3 regions of the Streptomyces sp. URMC 124 genome follow, and region 2 is predicted to be linked to each of the others. Evidence: predicted binding sites of a transcription regulator. Region 2 holds the regulator's gene; each other region holds the start of a gene.
What was found. Region 2 encodes HrcA, which represses chaperone genes, less so after heat shock. Its sites were predicted from a motif close to TTNGCACTCNGNNNNNCNGAGTGCNAA; they were not measured.
Positions count from the first base shown of each region.

Region 1: a site for HrcA is predicted at 2,552-2,578, ahead of groL (chaperonin GroEL). Genes of this name have one in related genera too.
Region 3: a site for HrcA is predicted at 3,592-3,618, ahead of groES (co-chaperone GroES). Genes of this name have one in related genera too.

Region 1 is NZ_JBPQTS010000044.1:13,850-19,056, forward strand. Features, by position in the region: gene ACSNOG_RS12235 (PTS transporter subunit EIIC) at 1-714, shown strand, start outside; gene groL (chaperonin GroEL) at 767-2,389, opposite strand; gene ACSNOG_RS12245 (cold-shock protein) at 2,784-2,990, opposite strand; gene ACSNOG_RS12250 (MoaD/ThiS family protein) at 3,415-3,690, opposite strand; gene thrC (threonine synthase) at 3,769-5,052, opposite strand; SAM riboswitch class I at 5,070-5,207, opposite strand, start outside.
Region 2 is NZ_JBPQTS010000134.1:5,014-10,220, forward strand. Features, by position in the region: gene ACSNOG_RS24435 (nitronate monooxygenase) at 1-812, opposite strand, end outside; gene dnaJ (molecular chaperone DnaJ) at 1,031-2,167, opposite strand; gene hrcA (heat-inducible transcriptional repressor HrcA) at 2,168-3,184, opposite strand; gene ACSNOG_RS24450 (MBL fold metallo-hydrolase) at 3,371-4,114, shown strand; gene ACSNOG_RS24455 (DUF3097 domain-containing protein) at 4,172-5,002, shown strand; gene hemW (radical SAM family heme chaperone HemW) at 5,167-5,207, opposite strand, start outside.
Region 3 is NZ_JBPQTS010000116.1:1,333-6,539, forward strand. Features, by position in the region: gene ACSNOG_RS22570 (Uma2 family endonuclease) at 15-329, shown strand; gene ACSNOG_RS22575 (hypothetical protein) at 344-757, opposite strand; gene ACSNOG_RS22580 (hypothetical protein) at 870-1,184, opposite strand; gene ACSNOG_RS22585 (THUMP-like domain-containing protein) at 1,222-2,445, opposite strand; gene ACSNOG_RS22590 (polysaccharide deacetylase family protein) at 2,636-3,463, shown strand; gene groES (co-chaperone GroES) at 3,768-4,076, shown strand; gene groL (chaperonin GroEL) at 4,184-5,207, shown strand, end outside.

The DNA of each region.
Region 1 (5,207 bases), on a different contig from region 2:
GCCCTGGACGTGCTGATCACCCCGACGGTCACGGTCCTGGTGGCGGGCCTGGCCACGCTGTACGGGCTGATGTACGCGGCGGGCGAGGTCGCCGGCGCCATCGGCCGCTTCGCCGACTGGCTGCTCGCGAACGGCGGGGCGGCGGCCGGCTTCGTCCTGGGCGGGCTGTTCCTGCCGCTGGTCATGCTGGGCCTGCACCAGGCCCTCATCCCCATCCACACGACCCTGATCCAGCAGCAGGGCTCCACGGTGCTGCTGCCGGTCCTCGCGATGGCGGGCGCCGGCCAGGTGGGCGCCGCCCTCGCCCTCTACGCCCGCCTGCCGCGCAACACCTCGGTGCGCCGGACGATCCGGTCCGCGATGCCGGCGGGGCTCCTGGGCATCGGCGAGCCCCTGATCTACGGCGTCTCCCTGCCGCTGGGCCGCCCGTTCGTCACGGCCTGCGTCGGAGGGGCGTGCGGAGGAGCCTTCGTGGGGCTGCTGGGACAGCTGGGCGACACGGTCGGCTCGACGGCCATCGGCCCGTCGGGCTGGGCCCTGTTCCCCCTGCTCAAGGGCGGCCACGGCCCGGGGCAGGCGGTGGTGGTCTACGGGGCGGGCCTGCTGGTGGGCTACGCGGCGGGGTTCGTCGCGACGTACGCGTTCGGTCTGAGCCGTGCCTCCCTGCGCGAGCTGAACACCGGAAACGGCCCGAGGGCGGCACCCCCCTCGTAGGGGGCGCCGCCCTCGGGCGCGTACAGCGTCAGGACGAGTGATCCGGTGCGGATCAGAAGTCCATGTCACCGCCCGGCATGCCGCCCGGAGCGGCCGCGGCGGCCTTCTCCGGCTTGTCGGCGATGACGGCCTCGGTGGTCAGGAACAGCGCGGCGATGGACGCGGCGTTCTGCAGGGCGGAGCGGGTGACCTTGGCCGGGTCGATGATGCCCTCGGCGACCAGGTCGACGTACTCGCCCGTGGCGGCGTTGAGGCCGTGGCCCGGGGTCAGGTTGCGCACCTTCTCCACGACGACGCCACCCTCGAGACCGGCGTTGACCGCGATCTGCTTGAGCGGGGCCTCCAGGGCCAGCTTGACGGCGGCGGCACCGGTGGCCTCGTCGCCCTCGAGCTCCAGCTTCTCGAACACCTGGGAGGCCTGCAGCAGGGCCACGCCACCACCGGCGACGATGCCCTCCTCGACGGCCGCCTTCGCGTTGCGAACGGCGTCCTCGATGCGGTGCTTGCGCTCCTTGAGCTCGACCTCGGTCGCGGCACCGGCCTTGATGACGGCCACGCCGCCGGCCAGCTTCGCGAGGCGCTCCTGGAGCTTCTCGCGGTCGTAGTCCGAGTCGCTGTTCTCGATCTCGGCGCGGATCTGGTTGACGCGGCCCTGGACCTGCTCGCTGTCACCGGCACCGTCGACGATGGTCGTCTCGTCCTTGGTGATGACGACCTTGCGGGCGCGGCCGAGCAGGTCGAGACCGGCGTTCTCCAGCTTGAGGCCGACCTCCTCGGAGATGACGGTGCCACCGGTGAGGATGGCGATGTCACCGAGCATGGCCTTGCGGCGGTCGCCGAAGCCCGGGGCCTTGACGGCGACGGACTTGAAGGTGCCGCGGATCTTGTTCACGACGAGGGTGGAGAGGGCCTCGCCCTCGACGTCCTCGGCGATGATCAGCAGCGGCTTGCCGGACTGCATGACCTTCTCCAGGAGCGGCAGCAGGTCCTTGACCGAGCCGACCTTGGAGTTGACGATCAGGATGTACGGGTCGTCGAGCGACGCCTCCATACGCTCCATGTCGGTGGCGAAGTACGCCGAGATGTAGCCCTTGTCGAAGCGCATACCCTCGGTGAGCTCCAGCTCCAGACCGAAGGTCTGGGACTCCTCGACGGTGATGACGCCTTCCTTGCCGACCTTGTCCATGGCCTCGGCGATGAGCTCGCCGATCTGGGTGTCGGCGGCGGAGATGGAGGCGGTGGAGGCGATCTGCTCCTTGGTCTCCACGTCCTTGGCCTGCTCGAGCAGGGCGCCCGAGACAGCCTCGACGGCCTTCTCGATGCCGCGCTTCAGCGCCATCGGGTTGGCACCCGCGGCGACGTTGCGCAGGCCCTCGCGGACCAGGGCCTGGGCGAGGACGGTCGCGGTCGTCGTGCCGTCACCGGCGACGTCGTCCGTCTTCTTCGCGACCTCCTTGACCAGCTCGGCGCCGATCTTCTCGTACGGGTCCTCGAGCTCGATCTCCTTGGCGATGGAGACACCATCGTTGGTGATCGTGGGGGCGCCCCACTTCTTCTCGAGGACGACGTTGCGGCCCTTGGGGCCGAGGGTGACCTTGACGGCGTCGGCGAGCTGGTTCATCCCGCGCTCGAGACCGCGCCGTGCCTCCTCGTCGAACGCGATGATCTTGGCCATGTGAAGTGGTCCTCCCAGGACGGGGTGGAGACTGCTCCGGACCGCACTGGCGCCCGCGACGGACGGCCTGCGTACCCTGCGGTTCCTTGCCCCGCCTGGCATGCGGACCTCACCGACGGTCCAAATCTGTCACTCTCACTCGGAGAGTGCTAAGCCCAATGATTAGCACTCGACCAGGGAGAGTGCAAGCGCCTCGGGGGACGGTCACGCCCACGGGGCGCCGATCAAGGGCCCCAGGCAGCCGTACCCACCCCGCACGTCCCGCACACGCGCCCGCCCCGTCCCGCACGTACCTCCTCCGCACGCGGGAAGGCGCGCACGCGCGAGGGGCCCGCACCCCGTCGGGTGCGAGCCCCTCTGCAAACCGAGCGAGCCGGTGGTCGATGCGCCGCGATCAGACCTGCTGCAGCTTCACCATGTCCGCCTGCGGCCCCTTCTGGCCCTGCGAGATCTCGAACTCGACCCGCTGACCCTCCTCGAGGGTGCGGTAGCCGTCCATCTGAATCGCGCTGTAGTGGACGAATACATCCGCACCACCGTCGACCGCGATGAAGCCGTAGCCCTTCTCCGCGTTGAACCACTTGACGGTGCCCTGAGCCATGCCTAACTCCCCTATTACTGGCCCTTGCGCAGGACCGCACTTCGCGGACCCGGGTCAGACCTCACCCGCTGGCAGCCCAGTGGGTGTGCGCCGGAACGCGTCGACCGCGGCTGAATGTATCTGCACGGATGCCGTCTGCAACAGGTCACTCGGACGAGAATTCAGGGCATGGCCGATCAAAGAAACCCGCATAACTCAGGCTATTTCAGGGCAAGTCGGGCCGGGAATAACACAACCAACCCGGCATTTCGTGCACACACTTCGCGCACAACTTGACGGGTTCTCATATGCGTTCGGCACTGACGCCGGGCGGGGATCGCCCCAACTGTATCGCGCTCAACAGGCGGAATCGCCCCGTCCGCTACTGCGGTCGGGGCGATTCCGGGGACGTCGTGCGGCAATAACGGAGGAACCCTGTGAAACCTCAGCCGCCGGCGACGGCCGGGATGACGGAGACGGCGGAGCCGTCGGGGGTGGGCGTCTGCAGCCCCTGCTCGAAGCGCACGTCGTCGTCGTTGACGTAGACGTTCACGAACCGGCGCAGCTTGCCGGCGTCGTCGAGCACACGGGCGGCGATCCCGGCGTGGTTCGCCTCGAGGGACCGGATGACCTCGGAGAGGGTCGCACCCTCGGCGGGCACTTCGGCCTTACCGCCGGTGTAGGTACGCAGGATGGTGGGGATACGAACGGTGACGCTCATGGGAGAACCTTCCGGAGAGGTTGTGGGCGGTTGTTCCGCCGGGGCGGAAAGGCGGGCACGACCGGCCCGCGGCAGACGTCAGACGGCAGCAAGCCCCGCGGCGCGGAACGCCTCCAACGACGGCCGGATCGTCGCCGTGGGCCCCGCCGCGACGGCGTCGAGCGTCTTCAGCCCGTCCCCGGTGTTGAGCACGACGGTCGTGAGGGAGGGATCGAGGACCCCGTCCTCGATGAGCTTCTTCGTGACGCCCACGGTCACGCCGCCCGCCGTCTCGGCGAAGATCCCCTCCGTGCGGGCGAGCAGCCGGATCGCCTCCACGATCTCCGGGTCGCCCACGGCCTCCACCGCTCCGCCCGTCCGCCGCGCGATGTCCAGCACGTACGGCCCGTCGGCCGGGTTGCCGATGGCGAGGGACTTCGCGATCGTGTCCGGCTTCACGGGCCGCACCACGTCGTGCCCGTCCTTGAAGGCGCGCGCGACGGGCGAGCACCCCTCCGCCTGCGCGCCGAAGATCTTGTACGGGCGGTCCTCGACCAGCCCCAGGGCGACGAGCTCCTTGAGCCCCTTGTCGATCTTCGTGAGCTGGGAGCCGGAGGCGATCGGCACGACGATCTGGTCCGGCAGCCGCCAGCCCAGCTGCTCGCAGATCTCGTACGCGAGCGTCTTCGACCCTTCCCCGTAGTACGGGCGGAGGTTGACGTTGACGAAGCCCCAGCCCTCCCCCAGCGGGTCACCGATGAGCTCGCTGCAGAAGCGGTTGACGTCGTCGTACGTGCCCTCGATGCCGACGAGGTCGCCGCCGTACACCGCGGCCATCACGACCTTTCCGGCCTCCAGGTCGTGCGGGATGAAGACGCACGACTTGAACCCGGCCCGGGCGGCCGCGGCACCGACCGCGCCCGCCAGGTTCCCCGTGGACGAGCAGGACAGCGTCGTGAAGCCGAAGGCACGGGCGGCCTCGACGGCGATGGCGACCACGCGGTCCTTGAAGGAGTGCGTGGGGTTGCCGGAGTCGTCCTTGACGTACAGGCCGCCGGTCACGCCCAGTTCGCGGGCGAGGTTGTCGGCCTTGACGAGCTTGGTGAGGCCGGGGTTGAGGTTGGGCTTGTCCGCGACGTCGGCGGGGACGGGCAGCAGGGGGGCGTAGCGCCAGATGTTCGCGGGGCCGGACTCGATCCGCTGCCGCAGGGTCGCGGGGTCGCCGGCGGGCAGGTCGTAGGCGACTTCGAGGGGGCCGAAGCACAGGGCGCAGGCGAAGACGGGCCCGAGCTCGAAGCGCTCTCCGCACTCGCGGCAGGAGAGTGCCGCGGCGGGGCCGAGGTCCACAGAAGTGGTAGAGGGTTCAACAGACTGCACAGCCATGGAGGCGAGGCCCTTTCTCCTCATCTTCCTCGCGGCGTACGTCGCCACGAGACGGAATTGGCACCTTCCCCGCCGGGAGCCTCGCCGAATGGACGGTAAGACCGGCTGGAGGGTTGCCGGGGCTTCAACGGGCCGTGTCCCTCTGCCCCTCTGGA
Region 2 (5,207 bases):
GCCCGGGTGAGCTCCGTACCGGCGAACAGCGGGTCGGTCAGGGCCTGCTTGTGCAGGGCGTGGGCGCCGGACTCGGGGCAGGCCAGGAAGGCGGTGCCGAGCTGCGCGGCGCTCGCGCCCGCGGCGAGGACGGCGGCTATCTGCTCGCCGCGCATCAGCCCGCCGGTGGCGATCACGGGGAGGTCGACGGCGTCGCGGACCTGGGCGATCAGGGACAGCAGGCCGAGGCCCGCGCTCGCGCCGTCGGCGTGCGGGTCGTCGCGGTGGGTGCCCTGGTGGCCGCCGGCCTCGATGCCCTGCGCGCACACGGCGTCCGCACCGGCGTCACGGGCGGCCAGCGCCTCGGCGGCCGAGGTGACGGTGACCACCGTCAGCGTCCCGGCGGCGGAGAGCGCGGCGACGGCCTCGGGCGAGGGGCAGCCGAAAGTGAACGAGACGACCGGCACCGGGTCGTCGAGGAGGATCGCGAGCTTCGCGTCGTAGGCGTCGTCGCTGCCGCGGTCACGGTCGCCGAGCGGCGTCTCGTACCAGGCGGACTCGCCGGCCAGCTGCTCGGCGTAGACCTCGACGGCGGCCGGGTCGGCGGCGGGGGGCTGCGGCATGAACAGATTCACACCGAAGGGTGCGGCGGTGCGGGCACGAAGCTGCTTGATCTCTTCGTACATCGCCGCGGGCGTCTTGTAACCGGCGGCCAGGAAACCGAGGCCGCCGGCCTCGCAGACCGCGGCCGCGAGGGCCGGCCCCGAGGCGCCGCCGGCCATGGGCGCCTGCACGACCGGGTACCGGCACAGGCCGGTGAGCGCGGAGGTCACCCTGGGTTCGAATGCCATGACCACATCGTGTCACAGACCATGTCAATCACCGGACGGGCTCGATCCGAGCCCGTCCGGTGAAAAAGACCACACAAGGCCTGCGAGGCCAGGAGGGCTTACCGCCCGTTGAACGCGTCCTTCAACCGCGAGAACAGCCCCTGCTGCCCGGGCTTGCCGTGCCCGCCCGGGGGACAACCCCCGGACCCCCGGCCCAGCGCCTACCGCCCGTTGAACGCATCCTTCAGCCGCGAGAACAGCCCCTGCTGCCCGGGCTTGAACTCGCCCATCGGCCGCTCCTCGCCCCGCAGCTTCGCCAGCTGCCGCAGCAGTTCCTCCTGCTGCGGGTCGAGCTTGTTCGGGGTGATGACCTCGACGTGCACGATGAGGTCACCGCGGCCGCCGCCGCGCAGGTGCGTGACACCGCGCTGGTGCAGCGGGATCGACTGGCCCGACTGCGTGCCGGGGCGGATGTCGATCTCCTCGACGCCGTCCAGGGTCTCCAGCGGCACCTTCGTGCCGAGGGCCGCCGCCGTCATCGGGATGGTGACCGTGCAGTGCAGGTCGTCACCGCGGCGCTGGAAGACCGGGTGCTGCTTCTCGTGGATCTCGACGTACAGGTCGCCGGCGGGGCCGCCGCCGGGGCCGACCTCGCCCTCGCCCGCGAGCTGGATCCGGGTGCCGTTGTCGACACCGGCCGGGATCTTGACGGTCAGCGTGCGCCGCGAGCGGACGCGGCCGTCGCCGGCGCACTCCGGGCAGGGCGTGGGCACGACGGTGCCGAAGCCCTGGCACTGCGGGCACGGCCGGGAGGTCATGACCTGGCCGAGGAAGGAGCGGGTGACCTGCGAGACCTCGCCTCGGCCGCGGCACATGTCACACGTCTGGGCGGAGGTGCCGGGGGCCGCGCCCTCGCCGCTGCACGTGGTGCAGACGACGGCGGTGTCGACCTGGATCTCCTTGGTCGTCCCGAAGGCGGCCTCGTCGAGGGTCACTTCGAGACGGATCATGGCGTCCTGGCCGCGCCGGGTGCGCGAGCGCGGGCCGCGCTGCGACGCCTGCCCGAAGAAGGCGTCCATGATGTCGGAGAAGTTGCCGAAGCCCGCGCCGAAGCCACCGGCGCCGCCACCGCCGCCGGACGCCGAGAGCGGGTCGCCGCCGAGGTCGTAGACCTGCTTCTTCTGCGGGTCCGAGAGCACCTCGTAAGCGGCGTTGATCTCCTTGAACCGCTCCTGCGTCTTCGGGTCCGGATTGACGTCCGGGTGCAGCTCGCGGGCGAGGCGGCGGAAGGCCTTCTTGATCTCGTCCTGCGAGGCGTCGCGCCGTACGCCCAGGACCGCGTAGTAATCCGTGGCCACTTACGACTCCGCCAGGATCTGTCCGACGTAACGTGCCACTGCGCGTACCGCTCCCATCGTTCCGGGGTAGTCCATGCGGGTCGGTCCGACCACGCCGAGTTTGGCGACTGCCTCGTCGCCCGAACCGTAGCCGACGGCGACGACCGATGTGGAGTTCAGTCCCTCGTGAGCGTTCTCATGGCCGATGCGGACCGTCATCCCGGAGTCCTTGGCCTCACCCAGGAGCTTCAGCAGCACGACCTGCTCCTCCAGCGCCTCCAGCACGGGCCGGATGGTCAGGGGGAAGTCGTGCCCGAAACGGGTGAGATTGGCGGTGCCGCCGATCATCAGCCGCTCCTCGGTCTCCTCGACCAGCGTCTCCAGCAGGGTGGCCAGCACCGTAGAAACGGTTCCGCGGTCCTCCTGCTCGAAGGAGTCGGCCAGATCCGCCACCAGCTGCGGGACGTCCGTGAACCGGCGGCCCACGACGCGGCTGTTGAGCCGGGCGCGCAGGTCGGCGAGAGAGGTCTCGCCGATCGGGGCCGGGCAGTCGATCATGCGCTGCTCGACCCGTCCGGTGTCCGTGATCAGGACGAGCATGACGCGGGCCGGAGCCAGCGACAGCAGCTCCACGTGGCGCACCGTCGAACGGGTCAGCGACGGATACTGCACCACCGCGACCTGCCGGGTCAGCTGCGCCAGCAGGCGGACCGTGCGCCCCACGACGTCGTCCAGGTCGACGGCGCCGTCCAGGAAGTTCTGGATGGCGCGCCGCTCCGGCGACGAGAGGGGCTTGACGCCCGCCAGGCGGTCGACGAAGAGCCGGTAGCCCTTGTCGGTCGGGATGCGGCCGGCGCTGGTGTGCGGCTGGGCGATGAAGCCCTCCTCCTCCAGCGCGGCCATGTCGTTGCGCACCGTGGCCGGGGAGACGCCCAGGCGGTGCCGCTCGGTGAGGGCCTTGGAGCCGACCGGCTCCTCGGTGCCCACATAGTCCTGGACGATGGCGCGCAACACCTCGAGCCTGCGTTCGCTCAGCATCGCGCGCACCTCCAAGTCCAGACCGTCTTACGGGGCCCGTTCCTGGCACTCAGCAGTCGCGAGTGCCAAAGCCCTCCAGCCAGTGTACGGCCGTGCACCACAGGCAGGGCAAGAGCCGTCCCCGCCGCGCGCCCGCGGGCGGCCGCCGGGCGGGCAACCGTACCGCGCTACCGCTAGCGTCCTGGTATGGACAACGGTCAGCAAGGCCGCGGGGATGCAGCCCGGTGGGAACGGCTCGCGCCGGGCGTCGCGCGCCGCCGAATGCCGACGTGGGACGCCACCGTCGGGGTCGTCGCCGGCAGCACTGGAGTGCTGCTCGTGGACACCGGATCGACGCTCGCGGAGGGCGCGGAACTCGGGCGCGAAGTGCGGGAACTCTTCGGCCGGGACGTGACGCATATCGCTCTGACGCACCCCCACTTCGATCACGTCTTCGGTACGGCGGCCTTCCCGGGCGCGGAGGTCTACGGGGCCGTGGGCGCCGCCGACCTGATGCGGCGCGAGAGCGAGGAGCTGCGCCTGGACGCCGAGCGGTACGGGCTCGCGCCCGACGCCGCGGCGGAGGCCGTCGAGCGGCTCGTCACACCCCGGCACCCGGTCAGCGGGGAGCTCACCCTGGACCTGGGCGGCGGCCGGCAGGCGCTCCTCGCCAACCTCGGCCCCGGCCATACCGCGCACGACCTTGCGGTCTTCGTCGCGGGCGCCGGCGGCGCGCCCGAGGTCGTCTTCTGCGGCGACCTCGTGGAGGAGTCCGGCGAGCCCCAGGCCGGCCCGGACGCGCTGCCCCACCGGTGGCCCGCTGCCCTGGACCGGCTGCTGGCGCTCGGCGGCGAGGACGCGCTGTACGTACCGGGGCACGGGGCGGTGGTGGACGCGGCGTTCGTACGGGCGCAGAGGGAGGCGCTCGCGCTGCGCTTCGAGGCCGCGTAACCGGCCGGGCCGGTGCGCGGTGTCGTGACCGGCCGGTCCGCGGGAAGAATGATCTCCATGCGCAGCAGACAGTACGGTCCCGATCTCACCCCGCCCTGGAAGAAGCAGCAGCCCGCGCCCGAGGTGGCCGCGGACGTCGATCTCGTGGTCGAAGAGGTCACCACCGGGTTCTGCGGGGCGGTGATCCGCTGCGAGAAGACGGCCCAGGGGCCCGTGGTCACCCTGGAGGACCGCTTCGGCAAGCACCGCGTCTTCCCGATGGAGCCCCGCGGCTTCCTCCTGGAGGGGCGCGTCGTCACCCTCGTACGCCCCACGGGCCCGCGCACGCCTGCCGCACCCGCGCGGACCGCCTCCGGCTCGATCGCCGTCCCCGGGGCGCGGGCACGCGTCGCCCGGGCGGGCCGCATCTACGTCGAGGGCCGCCACGACGCGGAGCTCGTGGAACGGGTGTGGGGCGACGACCTGCGCATCGAGGGCGTCGTCGTCGAATACCTGGAGGGCATCGACGACCTCCCGGCGATCGTCCGCTCCTTCACCCCCGGCCCCGACGCCCGGCTCGGCGTCCTGGTCGACCACCTCGTACCGGGCTCGAAGGAGTCGCGGATCGCGGCGGAGGTGACGGGTGAACACGCCCTCGTCGTGGGTCATCCGTACGTGGACGTCTGGGAGGCGGTCAAGCCGTCGTCCGTGGGCATCCGGGAGTGGCCGCGGGTGCCGCGGGGGCAGGACTGGAAGACCGGGGTGTGCGAGGCGCTCGGGTGGCGCCCCGTGAATACGGGCGCCGCGTGGCAGCGGATCCTTTCGAGCGTGCGCTCGTACAAGGACCTGGAGCCGGAGCTGCTGGGGCGCGTGGAAGAACTGATCGACTTTGTGACGGCACAGGCGTAGCCCCTCGACGGCGCTTTCGCCGGGCGGCTTGAGCCCGCGTCGGCGCCGCCGGGCGGCCACGTCGTGGTGATCCGCCGCTGCGGCGGAGAACAAGCCCGCCGCAGCGGCGCCGCACCACCACGGCGAGGGTCCGGCGGAATGACCCGGCGCCTCGGGCCCAGGCTCTAGTCCACCAGGTCCCGCACCACCGCGTCCGCCAGCAACC
Region 3 (5,207 bases), on a different contig from region 2:
GGAATGGCTCCCTGGTGCCCGAGGACCACTTTGTCGGGCAAGGCGAGTGGGCCAGTCCCGAGGGTGTGCTGATGACGACCGAGGTGACTTCGCGAGACAGCGACACCGACCTCCGCGACCGGAAGGATAAGCGTGACGGCTACGCCGCAGCGGACATCCCGGTCTACCTCCTCATCGACCGCGACGCATGCATGGTCACCGTCTACAGCGATCCGCGGAACGGCAAGTACCTGAGCCGGGTTTCGCACCCGTACGGCGACACCGTCAAGCTCCCCGACCCCGTCGGCATCACCCTGGCCACCGAGAAGCTGAAGGACTACACCCACTGACCCGGGGGCCGCTCTCACCGCTCCCCGGAGCGGTCCTCCAACACCGTCGGTCCACGAAAGCCGTTCCCGGACACCTGCCCCGCCGCCTGCGAAGGCACCCCGTACTCCTCGACGAGCGCGCGCAGTTCCGCCGCCGCGCTCTCCCGCTGTTCCGCGTCGAGCCCTTCCAGCAGTGTCTCGAAGCGGTCCTGCCAGACGGCTTCCTGGCGGTCCCGTACCCGTTCCGTCTCCCCGGTCCGGGCCACGGCCTCCAGCGCGCCCGACGTGCGGTCGAGTCGTTCGAGTGCGGTGCGCTCGCGCGTGTCGTCGCCGCGGGCGAACCACTGGGCGATCCGTTGCCGCAGCCCGGTCCACGCGTCCGTGCCCGCCGACCGCACGACCGCCGTGCCGCCCGCCGCGGCCGTCGCCGTCAGTGTTTCGTCCAGCATCCGCCCAGCCCCCCCGTCGCCACCTGCCAGCCGCGACGCACGCTAGCGCCGATCAGCCGGCCGCAACCCGCGTTTGGCGGGAAATACGATCGGCTGTCGACGCGAGGCGCAGTCAGTCGGGGTCGCGGGCGAGTTCGAGTGCCAGGGTCTGCAGGATCTCCTCCGTCGGCGCCTCGGGCGTCGTCCCGTCGTAGGCGTCCGCGACCGCCTCGAAGGCCAGCATCAACCCGCTGATGAGCGCGCTCATGGGCGCGGAGAGCTGGTTGAGCACTGCGAGCCCGACCTCCCTGGCCTCCGCGCCGACCGGCACCATGAACTCGTCCGGGATCACCTCGCCGAGGAGGGACGAGACGTAGTCCGTCCCCACGCCGCCGCGCAGGGCCGTGAGCGCGGCGATGGCCTTGAGTTTGATCTCGTTCTCGGTCATGGGGTGAGCGTAGGAGGAATTGCCCGAGGCGGACCGCTTACGCGCGGACCTCCCGCCCCAGCAGCATCACCGGCGCGCCCGCCGCGCGGGTCAGCACGATCACGCAGGAGTGCGGTCCGGCGAGCTTCAGCTTCTTGCGGAGGTCTTCCGGCTCCACCGCCGAGCCGCGCTTCTTGATGACGGCGACACCGATCCCGCGCTCCCGCACCACGGCCTTGAGCTTCTTCAGGTTGAACGGCAGCACGTCCGTGATCTCGTACGCCGATGCGTAGTCCGTCGCCCGCAGCTCGTCGCTCGTGACGTACGCGATCGTCTCGTCGATCAGCCCGCCGTCGCCCAGCGCGGCCGCCACGTCCGCCACCAGGTGCGCGCGGATCACCGCGCCGTCCGGCTCGTACAGATAGCGCCCGACCGGCCGTACCGCCGGGTCGGGCAGCCCGGCGCCCACCAGCGAGTGCCCGCCCGGCAGCAGGGTCGCCCGCCGCGCGCCCGGCGCCGTGCCGAACCACAGCACGGCCTCCTTCACGTCGCCCCCGTCCGAGATCCACTCGGCTTCCGCGTCGTCCGGGATCGCCTCGTGCGGCACCCCGGGGGCGATCTTGAGGGCTGCGTGCGGGGCCCTGCGGGCCGCCTCGATCGCCCAGGACAGCGGCGGGGAGTACGCCTCCGGGTCGAAGATGCGGCCGCGGCCGCCCCGCCGCGCCGGGTCGACGAAGACCGCGTCGTAGCCCGAGGTGTCCACGTCGGCGACGTCCGCGCAGCGCACCTCGATGAGGTCGGAAAGGCCCAGAGCTTCGGCGTTCGCGCGGGCGGCCTCGCAGGTCAGCGGGTCGCGGTCGACGGCGAGGACGCGGATGCCCAGCCGTGCCAGCGCGATCGCGTCGCCGCCGATGCCGCAGCACAGGTCGGCCACGGAGCGGATGCCGAGCGCGGCGAAGCGGGCAGCGCGGTAGTCCGCCACGGAGCGGCGCGTCGACTGCTCCACGCCGTTCGGCGTGAAGAACATCCGGTACGCGTCCTCCGCCCCGAACTTCGCCACCGCCCGCTGCCGCAGCCGTGCCATGCCGAGCGCCGCCGAGACGAGCTCCGCGGGGTGGTCGCGGCGCAGCCGGGTCGCCGTGGCCAGCTCCCGGGCGGGGTCGTGGTCGCGCAGCCCGGCGAGCAGGCTCCGGCCCTCTTCCGTGAGGAGGGACCGGAAGGCGGCGACGGGCGAGGGCTCGCTCGGTACGTTCGGTTCGTTCGGTTCGTTCTGCGCTGGCACCCGGTCATTCTCGCCCAGCCCTCCGGCCCCGCTCTCCGACAGGCCGCCCCTTCTGCCGTGATCGAACGCATGCACAACAATCGGAGGTGTGAGCTCCCCTCTATCCGGCCCGATATCCGCCCGCCCGGCACCCCGTCGCCCGGTATCCGTCCGCCCGGTATCCGCCCGCGCGACCGCCGTCACCTCGCTCCTGCTGGCGGCGCTGCTCCTCAGCGGCTGCTCCGGCTCCTCCGGTGGCGGCAAGGGGGCCGCGTCGGCGTCCCCCGCTCCGCGTACGGACACCGCGGCGTCGCCCCCGGCTTCGTCCGCCGCCGTCCCCGACGCCGCCGCCTACCGCCGCTGGGGCCTCGACAAGCCCCTCGCCGCGCCCCCGGCGCCGCCGGCCGCCAAGCTGACCGACGGGATGAAGCCGGGCGCCGCGCCCAAGGTGATCCGGCGCGTGCCGACCAGCGACAAGGTCGTCTTCGTGACCATCGACGACGGGGCGGAGAAGGACCCGGAGTTCGTGAAGATGGCCAAGGACCTGAAGCTGCCCTTCACGATGTTCCTCACCGACGACATCGCCCGGGCCGGCGGCGGCTACGGCTACTTCGAGCAGCTGCGGGGCGAGGGGAACCGCAACGGCATCCACAACCACACCCTCTCCCACCCGAACCTCCGCACCCTCTCCGCCGACGCGCAGCGCCGCGAGGTCTGCGGCCAGCAGGAGGTGCTGGAGAAGCGGTACGGCGCCAAGCCGCCCCTGTTCCGTCCTCCTTACGGCAACTACAACGACGCCACGCTCGCCGCGGCGGGCGGCTGCGGGGTGAAGGCGCTGCTGCTGTGGGAGGCGACGATGCAGATCAACGACATGCGCTACGCGCAGGGGGACAAGCTGCGCCCGGGCGACATCGTCCTGGCCCACTTCCGCGGTCCCTCGGAGCTCAAGGGCACCTCCATGACGAAGATGGTCGCCAACATGCTGCGCAGCATCGAGCGACAGGGGTTCACCGTGGCGCGTCTTGAGGATTACGTATAGCCGTGCGCGGGTAGCGGCTGGCGGGAAGCGCAGGAAGATCCTCGCGGGAAGGGCGGGAGGATCCGCGTGCCGCCCGGCGCCGGAGGCCCTACCCGCACGGGTGAACCGCAGGCGCGCCGCACGGCGAATTGGCACTCCGCTTGACCGAGTGCTAACCGCGTCATAGTCTCGGCTCCGTTGGCACTCTCCACCCGGGAGTGCCAAACACAGCGACGGGCAGAATCCGGCACCCGCGACGACGGATCCTCCTGGTCGCCACCTCAGACAGATAACCCCGTGAATCTCCGAAGGGGGAGGTCGGATCGTGACGACCGCCAGCTCCAAGGTTGCCATCAAGCCGCTCGAGGACCGCATCGTGGTCCAGCCGCTCGACGCCGAGCAGACCACGGCCTCTGGCCTGGTCATTCCGGACACCGCCAAGGAGAAGCCCCAGGAGGGCGTCGTCCTGGCCGTGGGCCCGGGCCGCTTCGAGGACGGTCAGCGTCTTCCGCTCGACGTGAACGTCGGCGACGTCGTGCTCTACAGCAAGTACGGCGGCACCGAGGTGAAGTACAACGGCGACGAGTACCTCGTCCTCTCGGCTCGCGACGTGCTCGCGATCATCGAGAAGTAATTCACCCCGTTTGATGTGATCTGCGCCCCTGGTCCCCCGTTTCCGCGACAACCGTCCGGACAACCGGGCGCCGGGGCGCAGTTCGTTTGAGAGGACTTGAAGCAACCATGGCGAAGATCCTGAAGTTCGACGAGGACGCCCGTCGCGCCCTCGAGCGCGGTGTCAACAAGCTGGCCGACACGGTCAAGGTGACGATCGGCCCCAAGGGCCGCAACGTCGTCATCGACAAGAAGTTCGGCGCCCCGACCATCACCAACGACGGCGTCACCATCGCCCGCGAGGTCGAGATCGAGGACCCGTACGAGAACCTGGGCGCCCAGCTCGTCAAGGAGGTGGCGACCAAGACCAACGACATCGCGGGTGACGGCACCACCACCGCGACCGTCCTGGCCCAGGCGCTGGTCCGCGAGGGTCTGCGCAACGTCGCCGCCGGCGCCTCCCCGGCCGCCCTGAAGAAGGGCATCGACGCCGCGGTCAAGGCCGTCTCCGACGAGCTGCTGGCGACCGCCCGCCCGATCGACGACAAGGCCGACATCGCCGCCGTCGCCGCCCTGTCCGCCCAGGACAAGCAGGTCGGCGAGCTCATCGCCGAGGCGATGGACAAGGTCGGCAAGGACGGTGTCATCACCGTCGAGGAGTCCAACACCTTCGGCCTGGAGCTGGACTTCACCGAGGGCATGGCCTTCGACAAGGGTTACCTGTCGCCCTACATGGTCACCGACCAGGAGCGCATGGAGGCCGTCCTCGAGGACCCGTACATCCTCATCCACCAGGGCAAGATCTCCTCGATCCAGGACCTGCTGCCCCTGCTCGAGAAGATCATCCAGGGTGGCTCCTCCAAGCCGCTGCTGATCATCGCCGAGGACGTCGAGGGCGAGGCCCTCTCCACCCTCGTCGTCAACAAGATCCGCGGCACCTTCAACGCCGTGGCCGTCAAGGCCCCGGGCTTCGGTGACCGCCGCAAGGCGATGCTGGGCGACATGGCCACCCTGACCGGCGGCACCGTCGTCGCCGAGGAGGTCGGCCTCAAGCTCGACCAGGTCGGCCTCGACGTGCTGGGCTCCGCCCGCCGCGTGACCATCACCAAGGACGACACCACGATCGTCGACGGTGGCGGCAACGCCGAGGACG